2 regions of the Pedococcus sp. P2_E5 genome follow, and region 2 is predicted to be linked to the other one. Evidence: riboswitches for the same ligand, from Rfam matches in the RefSeq annotation. Region 2 holds a riboswitch; the other holds the start of a gene.

Region 1 (8,764 bases), on a different contig from region 2:
CCCGGACACCACCGCGGCATACGTGGCGGGAAGGGCCGCAAGGCCTTCCAGGCTCTCGATGGTGCCTGGCAACGCCGTGGACGCCATCGGGTCGCGGACGAGGGGAGCGAGTACGCCGTCGAAGTCGGACGCGACGAGCACCGTTGGCGCCACCGCGAATTCGTCGATCGCCGCCGTCAACGCCGCGGGCAGGCCCGACGACACCGCCGCCGGCAGCGTCATGACCTGGAGTCCTCGGCCGCGGCCTGGTGCAGGTAGCGCGCCTTGCGGTCGGCCGTGGCGTGCTCGTCGTCGGCCTTCTGCTCCTTGGTCGTGCGCTGCGGTCGGTCCGGGGCCACTTCGAGGGCTTCGAGGAACCGGGACGCCCAGCGTTGCACGTCGTGGTCGGCGACGCGGCGGCGCATCGCCCGCATCAGGCGCCGCTTCTCCTTCTCCGGCGTCTCGATGGCCCGCATGATCGTCTGCTTCAGCCCCTCGATGTCGTGCGGGTTGCAGACGAACGCCTGGTGCAGCTCGTGGAACGCCCCGGTGAACTCCGAGAGCACCAGCGCGCCGCCCTCGTCGTAACGGCAGGTGACGTACTCCTTGGCGACGAGGTTCATGCCGTCGCGCAGCGGGGTCACGAGGACGACGTCGGCGGCGAGGTACAGCGCCGCCATCTCCTGTCGCGGATAGGAGTGGTGGAGGTACTGGACCGCGGGCGCGCCGATGCGGCTGTGCTCGCCGTTGAGGCGTCCGACCTCGCCCTCGATCTCGTGCCGCAGCTCGCGATAGGCAGCCACCCGCTCGCGGCTCGGCGTGGCCACCTGCACGAAGACCTCGTTGGGCGGCGAGACCTGACCCTCCTCGAGGAGCTCCCCGTAGGCCTTGATCCGGTGGCCGATCCCCTTGGTGTAGTCGAGTCGGTCCACGCCGAGGAGCAGGGTGCGGGGGTTGCCGAGCGACTCGCGGATCTCCTTGGCGCGCTGCTGCGTCTCGGGCAGCTTGGCCACCGCCTGGAGCCCGACGTAGTCGATGGAGATCGGGACGGCGCTGGCCCGCACCCGGCGGCTGTCGTCGGCGCGCGAGACCGAGACCGTGTCCCCCTTGGTGGGCAGGCCCAGCAGCTGCCGGCAGGCGCGCACGAAGTTCTGTGCGTCAGCGACCCGTTGGAACCCCAGGTAGTCAGCCCCCAGCAGTCCCTCGAGCACGGCCCGTCGCCACGGCAGCTGGGCGAACAGCTCGACCGGCGGGAACGGGATGTGGTCGAACCAGCCGATCCGCACGTCCGGCCGCAGCTCGCGCACCATCGCGGGCACGAGCTGGAGCTGGTAGTCGTGCACCCACACCGTCGCGCCCTTCGCGGCGACCTCGCAGATCGCCTCGGCGAACCGGCGGTTGACCGTCTCGTAGGCCGTGAACCAGTACCGGTGGAAGGTCGCCGGGACGATGACGTCGTGGTAGATCGGCCAGAGCGTGTCGTTGCTGAAGCCCTCGTAGTAGTGGGCGACCTCGTCCTCCGACAGCGGCACGGGCCGCAGGTGCATGTCGTCCTCGACGAAGGGTTCGGGGGCGTCGCCCGCCTCGCCGGCCCACCCGACCCAGGCGCCCTCCCGGCCACGCATGACCGACTCCATGGCGGTGACCAGACCGCCCGGACTGGTCCGCCAGGACACCTCCCCGTCGTCGCCCACGACCCGGTCCACGGGCAATCGGTTGGCGGCGATGACCAGGTCGAACTGCTGCTGGCTGCGAGGCACAGGAAATCAACTCCACGGTGTAGTTGCAGTGGCAACCCTATGTCGCGAGCCAGCCAGACGGCACACCGTGCCTCGGTCGTGGGAGGTGCCCGTCGGGTATGCCGCGTGCGTGGGCTCCCCCTAGCGGTGGCCCTCCCGGCGGTCTACCGTCTGACCATGAGGATCTCGGATGTCGTGCGACGCAAGGGTGGCCAAGTGGTCACCATCCGCTCCGAAGAGACCGTGGAACGGCTGCTCGACCTGCTCGCCGAGCACCGCATCGGTGCCCTCGTCGTGAGTGACGACGGTGAGTCCGTGAGCGGCATCGTCAGCGAGCGCGACGTCGTGCGCCACCTGCAGAGCGACGGTGCCGCCGTCCTGCTGGCGCCAGTGGGCTCGATCATGACGGCCGACGTGGAGACGTGCGGGCCCGATGTCCAGATCGACGAGCTGGCCCGCACGATGACCGAGCTGCGCATCCGCCACGTGCCGGTCGTCGTCGACGGCCATCTGCACGCGATCGTCAGCATCGGCGACATCGTCAAGCACCGGATCGACGAGCTCCAGTCCGAGCGTGACCAACTTGTTGGCTACATCCAGCAGTAACCTCACCCGTTTCGCAGGGCACCCTCACGTACCGTAGGGGGATGACGACAGAGGCCGTAGGGGGATGACGACCGAGGCGATCGAGGGCAGCGACGGCCGGTCCGTCGCGCCAGACGGCCTCCGGCTCGGCCCGTACCGCCTCATCCAGCAGCTGGGTGAGGGCGGCATGGGCGTCGTCCACCTGGCGCTCGACCCCAGTGGCCGTGCCGTGGCGCTCAAGGTGCTGCGCCCGCACGTGGCGCACGACCGCGACGCCCGCACGCGCCTGGCGCGAGAGGTGCAGGTCCTGCGTCGCATCGACGACCACCGCGTCGCAGCGGTGATCGACGCCGACCTCGACGGCGACCGGCCCTACCTCGTGACCCGCTACGTCCCGGGTCCCGCCCTGGACGACGTGGTCAAGGAGTCCGGCCCGATCCGCGGCGGTGAGCTTCTCCGGCTGGGCCGTGGGCTCGCCGACGCCCTCCACGCCATCCACGCCGCCGACGTCATCCACCGCGACCTCAAGCCCGGCAACGTGCTGCTCCTCGACGGTGACCCGGTGCTGATCGACTTCGGCATCGCCCACGTCGCCGACGACGTCCGGATCACCATGACCGGTCTGGTCATGGGAACTCCGGGCTACCTGTCCCCCGAGGTCGTCGAGGGCGCGCCGGTCACAGAGGCCACCGACTGGTGGGGGTGGGCCGCCACCTTGGCCTACGCCGCCAGCGGCGCCCCGCCCTTCGGCCGCGGACCCATGGACGTGGTCCTCACGCGCGTCAGCCGGGGGGAGGCCGACCTCACCGGTGTCGACCCACGCCTCGCCCCGCTCCTGTATGCCGCGTTGTCCCCCCAACCTCGCCAGCGTCCCGACGCCGACGAGGTCGTCGACGCGCTGGAGCGCTACGCCACCGGGCAACCGGTGACCGAGGCACTCACGACGCCCCCGCGGCATACCCAGGTGTTGGAACACCGGCCCACCGCCCGCTGGGAGCGTCCCGCCGTCGCGTCCGCCCCCGTGGCGCTGCCCGTCGAACCCGAATGGGCCCGGGAGCCGCAGTGGACGCCCGAAGGGCAGTGGACGCAGGCGCCCGAGCAGGACCTCGTGCCCTGGGACGAGCCCGACGGTGAGGTGTCCGAGTGGCAGGCCGCCTGGGAGGGAGAGGTCGGCGAACCCGACCCGCGCATCGGCCGCCCGGCGCGCACCGGCACCCTGCTGGCCCTGCTCACGGTCGTGGTGGCGGGGGCTGCGGGCTTCCCCGTGGTTGCCGCGGTGGTTGCGGTGCTCTGGTCGTGGGCGGCCCGCACGGCGGACCGGTCCGTGACCTCGCTCGTCCTGCGTCGACACCATCGCGGTCGGCGCCGGTCCGACGTGCCGATGGCCGTCGCCGCCAGCCCCTGGCACCTCGTCGTCGGCGCACTCGCGACCGTGGTCAGCGCGATCCTGCCGCTCGTCGTCGGGATCTGTGCCGTGTTCAGCACCGCCCTGGCCACCGTCGCGGTCAACAGCGGCTCTCCGCACCCGAACTCCTCGGCGCCGCTGGCGGTGGGCGCTGTGGTCGCGGCCCTGATGGCGTGGTGGGGCCCCGGTGGGTCCGGCCTGCGTCGCGGCACCCGGAGCATCATCCGCGGGGTCAGCCCCGGGCAGCGGGCGACCCAGGTGCTGGTCGTCCTGCTGCTGGTCGCGGCCGGCGGGCTCGCCCTGTGGAGCCTGCAGAACGCCGGGGTGCCCCAGTGGTGGCCGACCCAGGCGCCGTCGGGGCTGCTGTCCGGCGTCGGCCTCACCGCATGACGGAGGACACCGAGGGAACGCCAGGCACGTCGGGTCCCGGCACGTCGGGTGCAGGCACTTTGGGTGCCGGGGCGGCACGCCGGCCCGCCAAACGGCGCCCCGTGCTGCGCCAGAGCCGGATCTGGCGCGGGGAGGAGCTCACCGAGACGCTGCCGATGATCGAGAGCCTCCGGCACACGCCGTACCGCAACCCGCGCGTCCTCCAGGCAGCGGCCGAGGAGCGTGAGGCCAGGGCGTCCCTGGACCTGGCGCTGCGCGTCGGCGAGCTGATGCTGCGCTGTGGCGCGGGCGCTCCGCAGGTCGAGTCGTCCGTGGTCGCGGTCGCCGCTGCCGCAGGGTTGGACAACCTCGAGGTCGACATCACTCTCCAGTCGCTGCTGATCCAGTGCTCGACCGTTTCCGGGGTGCCCATCACCATGCTGCGGGTGGTGCGCTCGTCGACCCGTGACTTCGCCCGGCTGACGGCGGTCCACGAGTTCGTGGAGAACCTCGTCGCCGGGTCCTACGACCGCGAGGCGGCGGCTGAGCAGCTGCGCGAGATCCGCCGGGCACCACGGTTCTGGCCCAAGTGGGCGGTGCGGGGTTCCCTGGGCATGCTCGCTCTGGCCATTGCCGTCATGCTCGGCGCCGGTTTCGTCGCTGCCCTGGTTGCTGGGATCTCGGCCCTCCTCGTGGGGTATGCCGCGCGCGTCCTCGGGCGCGGCGGCCTGCCGGACTTCTACCAGTGCGCCATCGGCGGCTTCCTGGCAACGACCATCGCGTGGGGCGCCTTCAGCCTCGGCGCCGCCGGGTGGCTGCCCGTGTCGTCGTCCGACTTCGCCTTCATCGTTGCCGGGGGGATCACGGTGCTGCTCCCCGGCCGTACGGTCGCGTCCGCGTTCGAGGACGCCATCTCGGGCTACTCGGTCACGGGTGCCGGCCGGATGTTCGCAGTCTTCCTGACGACGGCCGGCATCATCCTGGGAGTGGCCACGGGCCTGTCCCTGACGCTGGCGTTGACGAGTGCCTTCGACCTCGAGCTGGCCTCTCCCTCGATCATGGCCACGCGGGCCCTCGACGCCCCCGTGGTGCTGGCCCTGGTGGGAGCGTTCGTCGTGGGCGTGGCCGGCGCGGTCTCGCTGCGGAGCCGGCGACTGCTGGTGATCCCGAGTGGACTGCTCTGCGCCGTCGGGGTCGCCGTGTCACTCGCGGTGTCCCGGGTCGACGGGCTCGGCCAGCTCGCGGCTGCCGGGATCGCGGCGATCGTGCTGGGATGTGCCGGCCGGCTGCTCGCCCTGCGCATGGGTGCCCCGGCGATGGTGCTCGTCGTGCCGGCGTCCTACGGACTGCTGCCTGGCCTGGCCATCTTCCGGGGACTCTACGAGATGGTCAACGGCTCGTCGGCGAACGCTGGGTCACTGTCGCTCCAGGGTGGACTGACGACCCTGCTCGGGGCGATGGCCGTGCTGCTCGCCATCGCGGCCGGCAGCGTGCTGGGGGAGTTCATGGCCGCGCCGTTCGACCACCGCATGGTGCAGAAGCGGCGGGCCCGCCGTCGCTGATCGGCGGRGCTGATGGACAGGTGCTGATGGACAGGCGCTGAGCGACAGGTGGCGCCGGGCCTTCGTCAATCTGTCCGAATTGCTTGTGGCCGGGGTCGGTGGCCCTTACGGTGGACAACCTGCGCAAACGCGCTCTCACAACTGCACACGGCATACCCAATCAGCCATGCACATCCACCGCGCCGAGCCTCGTCAGGTGGATGTCTTGCCGGAAGATCTCCGGGCAGACGAGGACGGGGGACCCAATCCGGCCACCACGGTGGCCTTGGGGTGAAGTCGGCTCCGGCCGACCGGGCACCTGACAGCCCGAACCCGACAGCTCACCCCGCAGGCGCCGGTCAGGAGAGGAAATCCCCCCGCCATGTTCTATGCCCCGAAGCACTCTGCTCGGAAGGCCAACCCCGTACGCCGTCGTGTGACCGGTGTCGCCGTCGCCGGTGTCGCCACCGTCGCGGGAGGCATGGCGACCGCGACCTCCGCGTCGGCGGCATCGACCGTCTGGGACCGGGTGGCCGTCTGTGAGAGCGGTGGAAACTGGTCCATCAACACGGGCAACGGCTACTACGGCGGACTGCAGTTCTCCGACCGCACCTGGGACGCCTTCGGCGGAGAGCGCTACGCCTCGACCGCCAACCGCGCCTCCAAGGCCCAGCAGATCACCGTCGCCCAGAAGGTCCTCGCCTCGCAGGGGCCCGGCGCCTGGCCCACCTGTGGCGCACGGGCCGGACTGACCCGCGCCAACGGCGGGGCGGTCGACGCCGGTTCGACCACGACCCAGACGGCTGCATCGCGGTCGACCGTGCGCAAGGCTCCCGCGGCCACCTCCGCTGGCACACTGGTGGTCGACGGCATCCGCGGGCCGAGGACGAACGCCGCCATCGAGCGCTGGGTCGGGGGTTCGGTCGACGGCACGTTGTCGCGCACCGACGTCAAGGCGTTGCAGCGCAAGGTCGGCTCGGCGCCCGACGGCGTGATCGGCCCGAAGACGGTGGCTGCGCTGCAGGCGAAGATCGGCGCCCGGAAGAACGGCTCGCACTCGCTCGACCGCGCAACGGTGCGGTCGCTGCAGGGCTACCTGAACGCCCGCTGACCGTTCCTCACGCTCCGAGTTCCTGACGAGGGCGCCCGCGCCGGTACCATCGTCGCCGTCTGCTGCGGCAGGCAGGCCGGCGTGGCGCAATTGGCAGCGCACTTGTCTTGTAAACAAGGGGTTAGGGGTTCAAGTCCCCTCGTCGGCTCCCTGACCTGTGTATGAGTTCGGCTCATGCACGACGTATTGGCTCCGGTACATGCCTGACACGGCTTCGGCTGATCCTTGACACTGGCTCCGGCTGATCCTTGACGCGGTCCGGCCGCTTCCCGAGTCGGTGACTCGCGAGACCACCGGACTCACCGGCATACCCCCGGGGCGCGAACCGCCGAGGCGGACAGGTGCGAAAGGGGCGGCGGCCCGCCTCTCTCGTCGTAATGCCCAATCCGCCGAATCGGTCTATATGGGGACGGCGCCACATCATCTTCATGGCCGCCCGAGAGGGAATTTCTCTCAGGCGCGCTCACGCGTGTTGAAAAGTGCGGCGCTGCCATCAAGAGACAGTTCTCGAATATCTCCCCACGAGAAATCGCCATGATTGGCGGAGGTGACTTCGGATGCTTTTCGCGCGACAGACAAATGAAGTGTTTACCGGTGCGTGTCATCAGGCGCGGCGCCCAGTCTCGGGTCGTCAGGGCTGCCCGTCCCACCCGTCGACCTGCAGGGCGGCCATGGGCGCGATCGTCCTGGGGCTTGCGCTGGCAGCGCCGGCGGCAACGACGGGTGAGCCGACCCGCGGCGGCCTGCCGCTGTCGATCGACCCGCCATCCACTGCGACGGGGACGGCGCCTGCGAGGGAATGGCATTCGGTGTCCGGCCCTGCCGCCGAGGCCCAGCTCGGGGACCATGCCCTCGCGCTGACGTACGCCGCGGCCGCACCAGCGGCTTCCGCGCGAACCGTGTGCGTGAACAGGGCGAACGTGCGGTCCGGCCCGGGCACGTCATACCGGGTCGTCACCACGCTCGGCCGGGGCGCAACCGTGAAGGGGCCGGTGGCCAGGGGCTGGCTCAAGCTCCGCAACGGGCAGTGGATCTCCACCACCGTGACCTGCGCGAAGCGCGCCGGCGCGGCTCCGGCGGCCGCAGCCCAGACCGGCTCGCAGCAGGCCTTCCAGGCCTGGGCGCGGGCTCTCGACCCGGCGGGGAGCGCGACGTGGAAGCTCGACCACTCCCGGACCCACGCCAAGGGCGTCGTGCGGGGCATGACGGTGTTCCACAGCTGGGGACAAAGTCGGTCCACGGTCTACATCCAGCCGGGTATGAGCTGGGCCAAGACGAAAATGGTCATGGCACACGAGGCCATTCACGTGAGGCAGATTCGATATGGCGGTTTCCGTCACTCCCTCAGCGTGTTTGGTTCGATTCCGGGAATGGAGCGGGCAGCCGACTGCGGAGCGACTCTCACGCTGAGGTACGTGGTCCGGGGCGGGTGCACCTCTGCGCTCAGAGCACCTGTTCGCAACCTTCTCTCGGGCCGAGCCGCGTGAAGCGGTTCTGCGCCTCGATGGTCACGGCAAGACGAGGGACCCCGCGGGATCCACAGGGGGAAGGATCCACGCGGGGCCCCGGCCGGAGTTCCGGCCAGCCGGTCAGTCAGGGGCTGACCGACCACCCCAAGGACGGGCCGGAGGGGTGCCGCGTTACGGCGAGGGGGACCCCCTCGGGCTGCCGAAGAATGTCGCCCGGGAGCGTAATGACAAACCCGTCGTCGGCGTCTCATCAGCGACGGCTCCGAGTCGCGAGCCGCACCTCGAGGTGGAAGGCCGGGGATGGCGACCGCAGTCCGACACCGCTCTGGACGACCGTGACACGGGCGAGGCCGAACCGCACCGCGGACCAGGCAGGCGAGCTGTTCGTTCGCCAGGTCTACGCGCACATGCGTCTGGCGCCCTGGGCCAACCTGGCGAACGCGATGAGCGTGCTGGTCCTGTGGCTGTACGTGGTTGCACCCCAGCACCCGGTCTTCGGTGCGGTCTGGGCGACCCTGGCCCTCCTGACTTTGGGCCTCCGGTCCTTCTGGTGGCGAGTTCGCGAA
Region 2 (8,764 bases):
CCAAGCACCAACGGCTGGAGCGCGAGCGGCTCGAGGCGGAAGACCGCGAGCGTCGGCGCCGCAAGGCGGACGATGGAGGGGCGGGAGACAGCGAGCCCGAGCCGGTCGACCCGGCCTAGCCGTTCAGTCTCAGCGCCCGGTGGATCCGGTCGCGTCGCGCAGGGCTGCCAGCACCTTGGAGTCGATGCCGTCGGGGCTCAGTCGCATCTCGTAGTTGGCTTCGCCGGCCCAGCCGGTCAGGGCCTGCGTCACCTCGCCGTGGAAGCCCAGCAGCGCAAGCCTTCGGCCCACCTCGTCGGCGAGGGCGCCAGTCTCGTCCGACCAGGGCAGCACGACCTCGGGGCCGCCGAAGACGAGGTCGTTCAGCCGCAACAGCCTCGCCAGCTCCTGTGGCGCAGCCGAGTGGTCGTCGACCCGGATGTCGGCGAGCACCCCGCAGTGGTCGTACCCGGCGCCGGGCAGCACGGCATACAGGGCAGCGCCCTGGCGGCCCCGCGAGTCGCCGCCAGCGGCATCGCCGGCCAACAGTGCCTCGACGAGCCGGTCGGTGAGGGAGGCGCCGGCGGATCCGAGCCACGCGCCCTCCATCGCCGCCACCACATCGGGGCCGGTGAGGATGTTGCCCTGGATCGAGTAGCCGCCGGTGCCCTCTCGACCGCTGACACCGCCGGCCCAGTCCATGCACGAGCCACCGGTGTAGGTCGCCTGCGAGTCGAGGCCCACCACCCCGAGCTGGCGGTGGGCACGGTCACCATCAGGGGAGGTGCACGCGACGACAGCCTCGTCGGCGGACGCTCCCCCAGCGAGGGCGTCCAGGGCCAGGGCCCGATACCCCACCCGCGCCATCGCCTGGGTCGCCACGGCTCCGACACCCAGGCGAGCCTGCGGGACGACCGCCCCGACGAAGGGGAACTTGCTCGCGACGGCTACCCCGAAGCCCTCACCCACCTGGCCGACGATCGAGAAGGTCATTCGCCGACCGTAGCGACTGGGACGCGACGATTGGGAGTCTGCGATTGGGAGTCGACGTGGCTCACCTGTGAGAATGGGGCATGGCCGCGAAAACGACCAGGACCAAATCAACGAAGACGTTTCTGACCTGGACCACCCTCGCGCCACTGATAGCCATCCTCGCCCTCGTGCTCACGTGGGGTCGACACCTCGGCACCCTGCCCGTCCTCGTCGTCGCGGTGGCCCTCGCGGCCGCCGTCCTGGCCGCGGTCCACCATGCCGAGGTCGTCGCGCACCGCGTCGGCGAACCTTTCGGATCGCTCGTCCTCGCCGTGGCCGTCACGATCATCGAGGTGGCCCTCATCGTCACGCTGATGGTCAGCGGCGGCAACGACACCCAGTCGCTCGCCCGCGACACCGTCTTCGCGGCGGTCATGATCACCTGCAACGGCATCGTCGGGCTGTCGCTGTTCCTGGGTGCCGTGAAGTACCGGCTCATCTCGTTCAACGCCGAGGGCACCGGCGCGGCCCTGGCCACCGTGACCACGCTGGCGGTCATGACCATGGTGGTGCCGACGTTCACGACGAGCGCGCCCGGGCCGGAGTTCTCCAGCTCGCAGCTGGCCTTCGCGGCGGTGATCTCGCTGGCGCTCTACGGGATGTTCGTGTCGACGCAGACGAGACGCCACCGTGACTTCTTCCTCCCCGTGAGCCACGACGGGACGCCGCTCGAGGACGAGCACGCCGACCCGCCCAGCGACCGCGAGACCCTGCAGAGCGTCGGGCTGCTGCTCGTGTCGCTCGTCGCGGTGGTCGGTCTGGCCAAGGTCGAGTCACCCGCCATCGAGTCGGCTGTGGCGGCGGCAGGCTTCCCGCAGTCGTTCGTCGGCGTCGTCATCGCCCTGCTCGTGCTGCTGCCCGAAACCCTCGCAGCCGCCCGCGCCGCCCGCGGCAACCGGATCCAGACCAGCCTGAACCTCGCGCTCGGCTCGGCCATGGCCAGCATCGGCCTGACCATCCCCGCCATCGCGATCGCGTCCATCTGGCTCGACGGCCCGCTCCTGCTGGGCCTCGGCCCCACCCAGATGGTGCTGCTGGCCCTCACCGTCGTCGTCAGCGTGCTGACCGTGGTGCCTGGTCGCGCGACGCGGCTGCAGGGTGGGGTGCACCTCGTGCTGCTCGCCGCGTTCGTGTTTCTTGCGGTCAATCCCTAGCTTCGCCGTCAACCCCTGGGCCCAGCCACCCCCCTCGCTGTATGCCGCGGCGCGGAGGTGGGCACGCGGCATACCGTGGGTGGATGGTCACCATCGAAGCCGTGCTGGGTGACATCACCACCCAACACGTCGACGCCATCGTGAACGCCGCGAACTCGCAACTGCTCGGTGGGGGTGGGGTGGACGGTGCGATCCACGCCGCGGCGGGGCCGCGGCTGCTCGAAGCCTGTCGGGCGCTCCGCAACACCACCCACCGGGGCGGGCTCGACGTGGGAGACGCCGTGGCGACGACCGCGGGCGACCTTCCCGCGCGATGGGTGATCCACACCGTCGGCCCGAACCGGCACCGCGGGCAGACCGACCCAGCGCTCCTGGCGTCCTGTCTTACCCGCAGCCTCGAGGTGGCCCGTGAGGTCGGTGCCCGCAGCATCGCGTTCCCGGCGGTCAGCGCCGGCGTCTACGGCTGGGACCCGGCCGAGGTGGCCCGGATCGCGGTCGAGGCCGTGCGCGCGAGTCTTGCCGGCGAGCCAGGTGCAGGAGCGGATGAGGGAATCGAGCTCGTGCGGTTCGTGCTGTTCAGCCGAGCGACGCTGGCCACCTTCGAGGCAGCCCTCTCCGACTGAGCGGGTGCAGCCGGCTCGTCAGGCTCCGGCGCTCATCGCCTCGTGGTCGCCGTTGAGAGCGGCTTCGATCAGCTGGCCGATGACCTCGGGCGAGTGGGCGCCGGAGAGGGCCACCCGTCGGTTGGCCATGAAGAACGGCACGCCGGAGACGCCGATGTCGACGGCTGCCTCCTCGTCGGCGCGCACGTGGTCGGCGAACAGGTCACTGGCCAATACCGCCGACACCCGACGTCCGTCGAGCCCAGCCTCGGCGCCGAGGCGCTGCAGGGTCTCGATGTCGTCGATCAGCTTGCCCTCGGAGAAGTGCGCGCTGTAGAAGCGTTCGAGCACCGCAGCCTGCAGAGCCGGGCCGCCCTGGGCCAGGCCGAGCGCGACCAGCCGGTGCGCGTCGAACGAGTTGGCCCGCAGCTGCTTGTCGACGTCGATCTCGACCCCGTCGGGACGGCCGGTCACGGCGGGGCGCTCCGCGATCTCACGAGCGCCCGCCAGGTCGGTGCCGTAGCGCTGCGCCAGCCACGCGAGCACCGTCTCGCCGTCGCCGTGCGTGACGTGGTGGTCGAGCTCGAACGCGTGGTAGGTCACGGTGACCTCGTGCGGGTGGGCACTCTCCGCGATCGCCAGCTCCAGCCGTCGCTTGCCGATGTAGCACCACGGGCAGACCACGTCCGCCCAGACGTCGATCTCCACCGCGTTCGAGCGGTCGTCGTTGGTCTGGTGTGGGTCGTTCATCCATCCATCCTCACACGACCGCGCAAGTCGGGCGTATGCCGCACGGCTGGCCCCGCGGCATACCCCGGACCGGGTGGGGACGGGACGCCGCAGGCCCCCACCCGCCGAAGCGGGAGGGGGCCTGCGGACCGTGGCTCGGCGCTGAGGCCAGCCTCAGGTCAGGGGCGACCGTAGGTGACGTTCGAGGACCAGATGGAACGCAGCGCGACGGCCTGGCCGCTGCGCGGGGAGTCCCACATCTTGCCGTTCCCGGCGTAGATGCCCACGTGGTATGCGGGGCTGCCGAAGAACACGAGGTCACCCGGCTGCGGGTTGGACACGCGGGTGGTGGCTGCGCGCTGCTGCTCGGCGGTGCGCGGCAGGCTGATGCCGACCTTGCCGAAGACGTACTGCGTGAAGCCGGAGCAGTCGAAGCCGGTCGACGGGCTGGTGCCGCCGTAGGAGTACATCAGGCCTTCGTACTGGGCCGCGATGGCGAGCACGCCACCGGCAGCCGGCTTGAGGCTGGTGTAGTCGCGTGCCGTCGAGCGGCTCGCGGTCGCCGAGCTGCTGCGGTCGGCCGTGGCCGCCACGGGAACCACGACGGGCTTGGGCTTGGGCTTGGCGGTCGCCTTGAAGCCGATGACACCGAAGGCGTTGGTCGCCGTCGGGGCTGCGGTCTCGGGCGCCTGCACCGCGACGGGCGCGGTGACGGTGGCGCTCTTGGCAACCGACGTCGGGCTGGCCGAGGCAGCAGAGGCGGGAAGGGCGAACGAGGCGACGAGACCACCGGAAGCGGCGATGACCGCTGAGGTCTTGACTGCCGGCTGCGCGGCGCTGGCCACGATGTCGGACAACTCGGAAACGGGATTGAAGCGGCCCGGCGCGCGGTGGCGGCCAGAACTGTGTGAAGCCACGATGGATGAACCTCCGGCGCCTACGAGGTGAGCTGTCGGGTTCGGGTGGAGGTAGATCACCCGGCCTCCACGGTTGCCACCCGACCTTGCGGGCGCGTACGTGGGGGCTTCACCCCGAGGACCAACTCGAAACGAGCTGGCCCAAAAGTGGGTCCCCCGCTCCTGCCAAGCGGTTTGTACTGAATGACTCGGGCGTGGTGACAGGACTAGGCGTTCCCACATCGAGCCGGTTCACCCAGGGGCGAGTGAACCGGAGCCACCGTACACAAGCCGTCTGGGAATGTCACGTTGAGGTCACGGCAGCCCCAAGAGAGTCCATCGCCACGTCAGGGGCACCTGTGCGTTCGTGCTCAGGAAACGGGCAGGTCAGCAGGGATCGGACACGCCGAGGCGCTCAGATGAGCGGTCGCGGCAAACCCTTCAGACCAGGACACACCGGTCAGACCGGGCCACGCCTGTCACACCAAAGCGCCCCGGTCACACCAACGCCCGCCTGTCACACCAAAGCGCCGAACACGTGCTGCGCCACCTCGTCGGGCAGCGAGACGCCGGTGGACTCGGGCGCGCCCTCGCGGACCGCGACCACGCGGCCGTCGGCGCGGTGCACCCGCACCCGCTCGCCGGGCAGCAGCCGCGCGACGGTGAGCAGGCTCAGCGCCTCGTGGTCGACCTGGACCGGTTCGCCGATCCGGCGCACGAGCACCGTCTCGGGGGAGTCGCCGGCCAGCTCGGTCAGGGTGCGCAGCCCGAAGCGGAAGTCCTCGGTCGGCTCCTCCTCACCCAGCTCGTCGAGGCCCGGGATGGGGTTGCCGTACGGGGAGTCGTGGTGGTCCTTGAGCATCGCCAGGATCTTGCGCTCGACCCGCTCGGACATCACGTGCTCCCAGCGGCAGGCCTCGTCGTGGACGTACTCCCACTCCAGACCGATGACGTCGACCAACAGTCGCTCGGCCAGCCGGTGCTTGCGCATCACCCGCGTGGCGAGCAGCCGGCCGTGGTCGGACAGCTCGAGGTGGCGGTCGCCGGCGAGGCTGAGCAGGCCGTCGCGCTCCATCCTCGCAACGGTCTGGGAGACGGTAGGCCCGGAGTGCCCGAGACGCTCGGCGATGCGAGCGCGCAGGGGCGTGATGCCCTCTTCCTCGAGCTCGAAGATCGTCTTGAGGTACATCTCGGTGGTGTCGATCAGGTCGGTCACAGGCCTAAGCCTCTCACCTGCAGCCGTCAGCGCGTCACGCATCACCGGGCGCGTGCGCCGCGGTGACCCGCCGGTGACCCGCCGCGCACGGCCGGGCGCGTCGCTGGTCAGCGGGACGCGCCGCGGCGCACCGGGTCGTAGCGCGGCACCCAGTAGCCCAGCCAGCCCGTCCCGACCAGCGCCAGCCCACCGAGGGTGACGCAGGCTGCCGCCAGTCCTGCCTGCGCCGTGACGAGGCTGATCAGCGCCGGAGACCCGCTCATGCCCAGGACGGACACGAACCGCCAGCCACCCAGGAACTGCGAGCGCCCCACGTCCGGAGCGCTGTCGGCACCGAGGGTCATCACGATGCCGGATCCCAGGCCGTTGCCCACGGCGGCCACGAGGGCGACCCCTGTGACGGCGAGCGCGCTGTGGGTCAGGGGCAGAGCGATCATCCCGATCCCGAGCAGCACCACGCACGGCACCGCGACCCAGATCCGGCCGAACCGGTCCATGACCGACCCGGCCGGGTAGAACAGCAGCATCTCGACGCCGGCGACGATGCCGAAGATGACGGCCGTGGCGCTGGCGGACAGGCCGACGTGCGCCGCCCAGAGCGGGAGCAGGACGAGTCGGGCCGAGCGTGCGGCACCGATGACCATGACGCCCAGGCCGATGGTCAGGTAGACCCTGCGGTGGTCCCAGAGCACCGCCGCGGTGCCGGTGGAGCCCCGGCCACTGGCGCCCCGGCCACTGGCGCCCCGGCCCCTGGAGCCCCGGCCACGGGAACCCCCGCTGGCGGCCGCCCGGACTCGCGAGTCCTCCTTGGACTGTGCCTCGTGCGCGGCCGTGAGGTCCGGACCCAGCCACACCAGCGCCGCAGCCCCGAGGCCGGCCGCCACGGCGACCGCGAACCCGGCGCGCGGCCCCCACAGGTGGATGATCGGCGCCCCGATGAACGGCCCGACGAACATCCCGATCCGGTTGACCCCGCCGAGGGTCGACAGGGCTCGCGCGCGCATGGAGATCGGTACCGCGTCGATGAGGTAGGCCTGCCGCGCGACGAGGAACACCGACGACGTGAACCCCATCGCGAACACCGTCAGCATGAGCACGCCGAGCGACGGGGCGGTCAGGGCCATGAACGCCGCCACCGCATCGACCGCGCTCGCCCACAGCAGCGCCCGTCGCTCGCCCACGCGGTGGACGAGCGCTCCGGCCGGCACCGCGAAGAAGAGCTCGGCGATGAGGGCCAACCCGGCCGTGAGTGCAGCGATCGCCGGTGTCGCCCCGAGGTCGAGGGCACTGAGTGTGACGATGGGGACGATCGCCCCGCTGCCGATGGCCACGATGATGGTGGGACCGTAGGCCGGCACGGCGACCCCCCGCAGGCTGAAGGGACTCTCGGCGTCGAGCTCGGATCGGGCCTCGGGTCGGGGCTCGGGTCGGGGCTCGGGTCGGGGCGTGGGTGCGGGCATCCCGGTCATTCTGACGCGCCCTGGCCATGGATGCCCCTGACCTCTCACGCCGAGACGCCACGAGTAGGTTCGGGCCATGACCTTCGTCGTGCCCTCACGCTTCTGTGGCCCACCCGAGTCGGGCAACGGAGGGTGGGTCAGTGGGCACGCGGCGGCGCTCCTCGCGCCCGGCCTCGACGAAGCCGTCACCGTCCGGCTCCGCACCCCTCCCCCGCTCGATCGGGAGCTGAGCGTCCAGACCGGTTCGGTGCAGGGCCGCCGCACCCTCGAGGTCCACGACGGCGAGCACCCCGTCCTCGAGGCGACGACCGCGCCGGGACCGGACGCGGGCGGCATACCTGCTGCTGTGTCCTTCGCCGAGGCCACGGCGGCGGGTGAGGGCTATGAAGGCCTGGCCGCCCACCCCTTCCCCACCTGCTTCTCGTGCGGCACCGGCCGCGCCGCCGGCGACGGACTGCGCCTCCAGCCCGCCCGGGTCGCCGGAGGCGATGGTGAGTATGCCGCCGCGTGGCGCCCCCGCGCGGACGTCGACCTCGAGACGGTGTGGGCGGCGCTGGACTGTCCGGGCGGCTGGGCCTCGGGCATCGCAGGCCGACCGATGGTGCTCGGCACGATGACCGCGCACGTGTCAGAGGTGCCGAATCCCGGCGACGAGTGCGTGGTCATGGCGTGGCAGCGCGGTGGCGAGGGACGCAAGTACCTGAGCGGGACGGCCCTGTATGTCGCGGACGGACGCCTCCTCGCGCAGGCCGAGGCCACGTGGATCGCCATCGACCCCACGACCGTTCGACCCGCCGGAGGTGCGGCATGAGCAAGCTCGCAGTGGTGACCGGGGCCAGCAGCGGCATCGGTGCGGCGACGGCCCGGCAGCTGGCGGCGGACGGGTTCGAGGTGGTCTGCGCGGCGCGCCGCGCCGACCGGATCGAGGCACTGGCGGCAGAGATCGGCGGTCGCGCCGTGGTCTGCGACGTGACGTCGGCCGACGACGTGGCGCGGCTGGCTGCGGAGGTCGGCGACCGCCTCGACGTGCTCGTCAACAACGCCGGCGGTGCGCTCGGGCTGGCTCCTGCCGCGGACACCGACGTCGACGACTGGCGTGGCATGTTCGAGTCCAACGTCATCGGCACGCTCCAGGTGACCCAGGCGCTGCTGCCGGCGCTGGTCGCCTCGGGCGCGGGGACGATCGTGAACGTCGGGTCGATCGCCGGACACGTCGCCTACGAGGGCGGTTCGGGCTATGTCGCGGCCAAGCACGCGGTCACGGCCCTGACCCAGACCCTGCGGCTCGAGCTCGTCGACAAGCCGGTCCGGGTCGAGGAGATCGCCCCGGGGATGGTGCGGACCGAGGAGTTCGCCCTGACGCGGTTCGGCGGGGACCAGGCGCGGGCGGACGCGGTCTATGCCGGAGTGTCGGAGCCGCTGGTGGCGCAGGACATCGCCGAGGCGATCGGCTGGATGGTCGGGCGTCCGGCCCACGTGAACATCGACCTGCTCGTCATCAAGCCCCGCGTCCAGGCCGCCCCGCACAAGGTGCACCGGGACGCCTGACGCGCTTCCCGACAGGCGGATCCCTGGTTCCTACGGGCGGATTCATGGGCCTGACCTGCGGCTTCTTGGTTGAGGAATGCAACCAAGAAATTGAGTGTTCAACGAACCATGACCCAGACCCATGACTCCCTGACCGAGCTCGAGGCCC

The links. Region 2 has a riboswitch for cyclic di-AMP ahead of AC1DVZ_RS00025 (C40 family peptidase). Riboswitches for the same ligand answer to the same signal wherever they lie in the genome.
Region 1: it holds a riboswitch for cyclic di-AMP, as region 2 does, so the genes downstream of both, AC1DVZ_RS11635 (transglycosylase family protein) here and AC1DVZ_RS00025 (C40 family peptidase) in region 2, are expected to answer to the same signal.

Annotation. Positions count from the first base shown of each region.
Region 1 is NZ_JBFUEP010000030.1:33,302-42,065, reverse strand. It holds gene otsB (trehalose-phosphatase) at 1-222, opposite strand, end outside; gene AC1DVZ_RS11655 (alpha,alpha-trehalose-phosphate synthase (UDP-forming)) at 219-1,739, opposite strand; gene AC1DVZ_RS11650 (CBS domain-containing protein) at 1,896-2,324, shown strand; gene AC1DVZ_RS11645 (serine/threonine-protein kinase) at 2,389-4,098, shown strand; gene AC1DVZ_RS11640 (threonine/serine exporter family protein) at 4,095-5,639, shown strand; cyclic di-AMP (ydaO/yuaA leader) riboswitch at 5,836-5,991, shown strand; gene AC1DVZ_RS11635 (transglycosylase family protein) at 6,001-6,729, shown strand; tRNA gene AC1DVZ_RS11630 (tRNA-Thr) at 6,805-6,877, shown strand; gene AC1DVZ_RS11625 (hypothetical protein) at 7,361-7,933, opposite strand; gene AC1DVZ_RS11620 (putative bifunctional diguanylate cyclase/phosphodiesterase) at 8,534-8,764, shown strand, end outside.
Region 2 is NZ_JBFUEP010000001.1:42-8,805, reverse strand. It holds gene AC1DVZ_RS00050 (PLD nuclease N-terminal domain-containing protein) at 1-119, shown strand, start outside; gene AC1DVZ_RS00045 (DUF1028 domain-containing protein) at 130-972, opposite strand; gene AC1DVZ_RS00040 (calcium:cation antiporter) at 1,053-2,165, shown strand; gene AC1DVZ_RS00035 (O-acetyl-ADP-ribose deacetylase) at 2,249-2,788, shown strand; gene AC1DVZ_RS00030 (DsbA family oxidoreductase) at 2,807-3,517, opposite strand; gene AC1DVZ_RS00025 (C40 family peptidase) at 3,676-4,353, opposite strand; cyclic di-AMP (ydaO/yuaA leader) riboswitch at 4,416-4,618, opposite strand; gene AC1DVZ_RS00020 (iron-dependent transcriptional repressor DtxR) at 4,910-5,608, opposite strand; gene AC1DVZ_RS00015 (MFS transporter) at 5,716-7,068, opposite strand; gene AC1DVZ_RS00010 (hypothetical protein) at 7,145-7,879, shown strand; gene AC1DVZ_RS00005 (SDR family NAD(P)-dependent oxidoreductase) at 7,876-8,616, shown strand.